Regions from separate parts of the Cupriavidus sp. 01L415 genome, predicted to be linked through region 2. Evidence: riboswitches for the same ligand, from Rfam matches in the RefSeq annotation. Region 2 holds a riboswitch; the other holds the start of a gene.
What was found. Region 2 has a riboswitch for cobalamin ahead of AC1DOX_RS07805 (HoxN/HupN/NixA family nickel/cobalt transporter). Riboswitches for the same ligand answer to the same signal wherever they lie in the genome.

Region 1 (3,186 bases), on a different contig from region 2:
GGCCTGCTGCGTCGAGACGATCAGGTCGTTGTAGCGCGTCTCGAACGCCGTTACGCGCAGCAGGCCGACGCTGGCGGTGTCGACCTGTACGCCCAGCTCGGCGGACTTGGCGCGCTCCGGCTGCAGGTTTGGCTGGCCGAAATTCGGGAAGTAGAGCTCATTGAACGTCGGCGCGCGGAACGCGTTGCTGACGTTGGCAATCAGCTTGACGGCATCGGTCACGTTGAAGCCATAGCCGGCAAAGAAGCTGCCCTGGTTGCCGAAATCCGAATAGTGGTCGTTGCGCGCGTTGAGCTGCAGCTGGTGGCGGCCGATGCGGCCCTCATACCCGCCATAGACGGAGAACACGTTGCGCGATGGCGCGGTGTACGAACTCGAGTTCAGCTCCTGCTGCAGGTAGTCCGTGCCGAACAGCAGCGTATGGTTGGCCGTCAGCGCGTATTCGTTCTGCCAGTTGAACTGGCGCGTCCGCGTGCTGAACAGGCTGTCGAACAGGCCGTTCTTGGTACCCTCGCTGCGGTCTTCGCTCTGGGCGATCTTGAAATGCGTGGTCCAGTCCGGCAGCAGCTTGCCGTTGACGAAGGCGGAGAGCGTATAGAGCTCGCTGTCCATGCGGAAGTCGTCGGTCGGCTTGCCGCTGGTGCTGTCGTACGACAGCTGGCTGTTGGAGTAGTACGCGGCCACGCCGGCGTCCCAGTCCTTGGTGAACTTGTGCTTCACCTGGCCGGAAACGCTCTTGTTCTCGTACGGGTTGTCGGCCGGGTTCGGACCGATATTGCGTGCGGCGCGCGTGGGATTGTCAGCATTCCATTGCGCGGCATTGATCGAGGAGAAGCCATCGGTCTTGAACATCGACCCCGTCACGTTGAACGAGGTATCGCCCACCTGGCCGCCGTAGCCCACGGTCCCCTGGCGCGTGTTGTTGCTGCCGTATTCGACCTGCGCGTTGGCGGCGGGCGCCTGGCCCACGCCGTTCTTGGTGAAGATCTGCACCACGCCGCCGATGGCGTCCGAGCCATACAGCGCCGACACGTTGCCGCGAACCACCTCGATATGGTCGATCTGGTCCGGCAGGATATTGGCCAGCTGGGCCGTGCCGCCGCTCACCCCGGCAATGCGCACGCCGTCGATCAGGATCAGCACCTGGTTGGAGTTGGCCCCGCGCATGAACAGTGTGGTGTTGGCGCCCATGCCGCCGGTGGTGGCGAATTCCACGCCGGCCTGGCCGCGCAGCAGCGAGCGCAGGTCCGGGGCCTGGGAATTGACGATGTCGTCCTGCGTGACCACCGTGGTGTGGGGCAGCGCTTCCGTCACGGATTGCGATGTGCGCGACGCGGTGACGACCACCGGCGCCAGCGACGGTGCCGCGGGCGCGGACGTGCGTGCGGCCTTGAGGCCGGACGTTGACGCGGGCGTCGATGCGGACGTCGATGCGGATGTGGATGTGGTCGCGGATGCGGGTGCAGCCGGGAGTGCCGGTGAGGATGCCGATGGCGCCTCGGCCGTCGGCACGTCTTGCGCGTGGGCGGCCATGACGGGCATGGCAAAGGCGGCGATGGCCGCCAGGATGGCGGGCACGGACGGACGGACCGACGGCATTGCCGCGACGGTCGACCTGTAGAGCGTTGAACGCATGATGCAGGATGGAAGAGAACGGCCGGGCCCGTTCCCCCGCGGGCCATGTGGCGATGAGGCGAGCCGCGTGGGGCGGTCGCCCGCGTTCAGGCCGGTATCCGGGCTGGCGACATCAGGTCGGCCGCCTTCCCGATGCACCGTGTACGGTGTGGATCAGTGGCGTGTTGGCCGGCCCTGCGAGGGCGCCTCCCGGCTCCATCCGGATTCTGTGGGATGCTGACGTGTGGCGCGTGTTCGCGGTCGCTTACCGTTGCGGGGGCAGCACAGGTTGGCCTGCCCCGACGTGGCGTCGGCGCCTGGCTTCCTGTTTCCCGTTGAACTGCAGCCCTGATCAGGGTCTGCTAGCACCTGGAACGGCGCGAGTGTAGGGAGTTTCAAAGTTCGCGTCAAATGCGGCACGGATGCTGCGGCAATCGCCCCACACGCCGGAAGAACTACGCCATTCGGTGCTGTTCCATGCAACTTCCATGCGACAACGGGGTCAGAACCCGCTCGTTGACGACGTGACCGACCACGCATCGGCTAGAATCCCGAAACCTGACCCACACTCCCACCGGACACGACAGGCACTATGCTCAACGAACTCGAACAACTGGCCGCCAAGATCGGGCGCGTGCTGCATCATGCAGACACCCTGGCGGCGGAAAACCAGCGGCTGCGCGCGGAGATCGACCGCCTGCAGGCCGAAGCGAGCCAGTTGCGCACGGACCGCGAAGCCATGGCGGCCGACCGCGAACTGCTCAATATCAAGATCGAGGAAGCCCAGCTGCGCATCCAGTCGATCCTGGACAAGCTGCCCACGGCCAGCGATGCGCGCCAGCTCGACCTGCTGGGCGACAGCGCCACCAGCGCGGCGGCGGATGGCGCGCACAAGGCCCCAGGAGAACACGCATGAGCAACAAGCAAGTCGAAGTGAACATCGCTGGCCAGCCCTATCGCTTTGCCATTGCGCCGGACAACGAGGCCGCGCTGCTGGAAGCGGTGGCCCTGGTCGACAACCAGATGAACAAGCTGCGCGGCAATGTCTCCGCGAAAGGTGTGGAGCGCGTGGCCGTGATGGCGGCCATCAGCATCGCATCCGACTTGCTGGCCATGCGCCGCAAGCAGGAGGAAGACGGCGCGATTCCCGTGGACGCGGTACGTGCGCGCATCCGGGAGCTCAACGAACGCGCCGATGAAGCACTGCGCCAGTACGCGCACGTGGGCACGGGCACACGCGCGCAAGGTTAAGCAAGGAGAACGCGGGGCCTTGAATTGCGTGGACGCGGCCACATATGACGTCCATGTGAAGCCGATGCCGCGCACCCTATCAGCGTTGTGGAAAATGTAACGACGCGGCAAGTCGAACTTGGTATGCCAGTCGACGCGGTGTATAGTGTAGCCAGACTGCACGGAGCATCGCAGGTGCAGCAAAAAGGTCGGGTTATCGCGCCCGGCCGCCGTTTTCATCCCATCCTAGTTAGAAACGGCAAACGTCTGACATCACTCCCGTCCCGTACGTGGTGTGAACCGAGAGTCAGACGTTTGACAGTTTCCCTGCCTGGTTCGTGA
Region 2 (3,186 bases):
TGGCGGAATTCGTTCTCCACCATCGCCGCCATGCCGGCGCGCCGCAAACGCCGGGCGCGGATCGACCGGCGGGGCAGGATGCCGGGGAGCCGTCGTCAGCGTCTTCGGCTTCGTCTTCAGCTTCGTCTTCTACATCGTCTTCGGACTCGGCGTCTTCGGCGTCGGCGTCATCCGCTGCGGATCGCGACAATCCGTGGGGCGCCATGCCGCCGCCGGCATCGGCTGGCATTGCCGACGTGAAGCCGCTGAAGCCCTTCCGGGGACCTCACGCAAAAAAAGCCTGAGCCACCGGCAGGCGGCCGCGCCCATCGGGCGGGGCGGCCACCGGTGGCTGGCGCCGCGACAAATTCCGCGATCCGTCGCTCCACGCGGCGATGCGACGGGCACGCGCATCCACTGGCCGCGCACGCTCACGGCCAAGCGGCAGGCGCCGCTTTCCATCGAACATGTGCGCCACCGCCGGGTAGATGCGCGCGCCGGCGTGCTGCATTGCGTGGCGCTCGACTGCTCGGCTTCGATGGCGCATGGCGCACCGCTGGCGCTGGCCAAGGGCGTGCTGTTGCGATTGCTGGAACGCGCCTATCAGTCGCGTGCGGACGCCGCGCTGGTCTGCTTTGCCGCAGGACGCGCCGAGGTGCGCCTGCCGCCCTCGCGCGCGCGGTTGTGGAACGAAGACTGGATCCGTCCCATTAGCGGCGGCGGCGGTACGCCGCTGGCGCTGGGCGTGGCGCGTGCCGATCAGCTGCTGGCGCGCAGTGCGCGGCGGCGCCCGGCGCAGCAACGCTGGCTGTGGCTGCTGACCGATGGCCGCAGCAGCGAGCTGCCGCCCCGGCCAGCCTGGGCCGATCACGTGGTCATCGTCGATGTGGAGCGGCATGCGATGCCGCTCGGCCGCTGCCGGCGGATCGCGGAGGCATGGGGCGCCGCATACCGGGACGCCAGCGACGTCGCCGACCTGGTGAGCTAGCCGAGCCGGACCTCGATCTTGTCGTAGCCGCGCAGCCTGTAGACCGCCAGCGACACCAGCCAGCTCACCACGAACACGCCGATGATCACGTAGCCCAGCATGCCGAAGTGGTCGTTGAGCGCGCCGATCACGTCCCACAGGCCGCCTTCCAGCCCGAGCTTGTCCGCGATCAGCCCCAGAGACTCGATACCGCCGATGACCACGGCGACGACCACCGAGACCAGCGTGATCGTCATGTTGTAGTAGAGCTTGCGGATTGGCTTGGTGAACGCCCAGCCGTAGGCGCCGAGCATCAGCACGCCGTCGGTGGTGTCCACCAGCGACATGCCCGCCGTGAACAGCGCGGGAAACACCATGATGGTCCAGAACGGCACGCCTCGGGCGGCCTCTGCCGCCGAGATGCCGAACAGCGCCACCTCCGTCGCGGTGTCGAAGCCGAGCCCGAACAGGAAGCCCATCGGGAACAGGTGCCAGCTGCGGCTGGCCAGCCGGAACAGCGGGCGGAACAGCCGGGCCATTACGCCGTGCTCGGACAGCAGGAGGTCCAGGTCCTGCGCGCGCAGGGTTTCGCCGCGCTTCACCGCCCGGAACGCGCGCCACACGGACAGCAGGATCAGCAGGTTGAAGAACGCCAGCAGGAACAGGAAGAGGGCGGACATGCTGGTGCTGATCATGCTGCCCACGCTTTTCATCTCGGCAAAGCGCGATTGCAGGGCGGCGGCCGCCAGCGCGATCCCGATCGACATCAGCGTGACCACGGCGGAGTGGCCGAGCGAAAAGAAGAAGCCCACTGCCACCGGGCGCTTGCCTTCCTGCATCAGCTTGCGCGTGACGTTGTCGATGGCGGCGATATGGTCCGCGTCCACCGCATGGCGCAGGCCCAGCGTGTAGGCCAGCACGGCGGAGGCCAGCAGCATCGGGTAGTCGCGGAAGGCGGTCAGCGCCCAGAGCCATGCGCCGATATTGGCGGCGATCAGCAGGCCGTAGAGGGCAATGGTCTTGCGACGGACGTCGGCGTCCTCGTCATTGAAGACGCTGCGCAGGAAGCGAAGGGTGTCGAGCAACATGTATGCGCCTGGTTCGATCTCGGGGCCGATGCCCGGGCGCACGCGTGGGTGAAGAGCGGCCGCGTTGGCGGTCATGTCCCCGCACGCCGCCCGTCCGCGACATCGGTGATGGGATCGGAGGCCGGTATCCGGGCTTGCAGGCGGTGCGCGGCGCATGCCGCGTACCAGGGATCCGCCTTCCCGCGCCAGGGCGCAGTGGCTGCCGGCCATGCCGGCGTGGAGCCTTGAAACCTGCCGACCGTTGCGGGGGCAGCACAGGCCTTGCCACCCTGTTATGCCTGGGGGCGGCGCACCTGTTTCCCGTTTAACCCTGGCGGCCTGTGGCCGATTCGGGCACCTTCAATCGGATGCCATTTCTGGCGACGGCCATTGTAGACGCGCTGGTTGTCCGGCGAAGAACTTTTTCGCGGGTCGCCGCAATCCGCACTTTCCCGCCATCCTTTGGTGGGGCTAAAGTCCCGTGGGGGTCCTGCCGTTAGCCCACCGATAGCCCCATAGAGCGACGAGTCGGGGTACAACGAGGAGCGGAAAGGCATCATGGCTTGGGATAACTTGAGTATGCGGACTCGGCTGGGTGCCGCACTTGGCGTGGTCGTGCTGTTGGTGGCGGTCATGATGACGATTGCGCTGGGGCGGATCGGCGACCTGGAAAAACGCGCGGGCGCGGGGGCCGACAAGCCGGCCGTCACCGCGCAAGCCGTTGCGGCGGACGACGACAATACGCGCACCTGGGTCCTCGGCCTTGGTGGCGCGGTGCTGATCGTCAGCGTGGTTTGCTGGTTCCGGCTGGTGCGCGCCATCGAGGAGCCGCTCAAGGAGGCCGAATTCATCGCCGAAACGGTGGCGGCGGGCGACCTCAGCAAGGAGTTCGAGACCGAGCGCGGTGGCGACTTCGGCCGCCTGCTGGGTGGGCTGGGCGAGATGGAAGACATGCTGACGGACCTGGTCACGCGCATCAAGTCGGCCAGCGATTCGATCTCGTCGGCCTCGCACCAGATCGCCGCCGGTAACACCGACCTGTCGCAGCGGACGGAAGAACAGGCTGCGACGCTGGAGGAAACCGCGTCGAGCATGGGCGAGTTGACGTCGATGGTGAAGCAGAACACCGAACGTGCCCGCACGGCCAACGGGCTGGCGGAGTCCGCGTCGGGC

Region 1: it holds a riboswitch for cobalamin, as region 2 does, so the genes downstream of both, AC1DOX_RS10720 (TonB-dependent receptor plug domain-containing protein) here and AC1DOX_RS07805 (HoxN/HupN/NixA family nickel/cobalt transporter) in region 2, are expected to answer to the same signal.

What each region holds. Positions count from the first base shown of each region.
Region 1 covers NZ_JBFTSP010000004.1:170,901-174,086, reverse strand. The annotation lists gene AC1DOX_RS10720 (TonB-dependent receptor plug domain-containing protein) at 1-1,635, opposite strand, end outside; cobalamin riboswitch at 1,708-2,002, opposite strand; gene AC1DOX_RS10715 (hypothetical protein) at 2,207-2,530, shown strand; gene AC1DOX_RS10710 (cell division protein ZapA) at 2,527-2,865, shown strand; RNA gene ssrS (6S RNA) at 3,166-3,186, shown strand, end outside.
Region 2 covers NZ_JBFTSP010000003.1:2,960-6,145, reverse strand. The annotation lists gene AC1DOX_RS07815 (magnesium chelatase ATPase subunit I) at 1-284, shown strand, start outside; gene AC1DOX_RS07810 (vWA domain-containing protein) at 449-967, shown strand; gene AC1DOX_RS07805 (HoxN/HupN/NixA family nickel/cobalt transporter) at 964-2,034, opposite strand; cobalamin riboswitch at 2,137-2,390, opposite strand; gene AC1DOX_RS07800 (methyl-accepting chemotaxis protein) at 2,593-3,186, shown strand, end outside.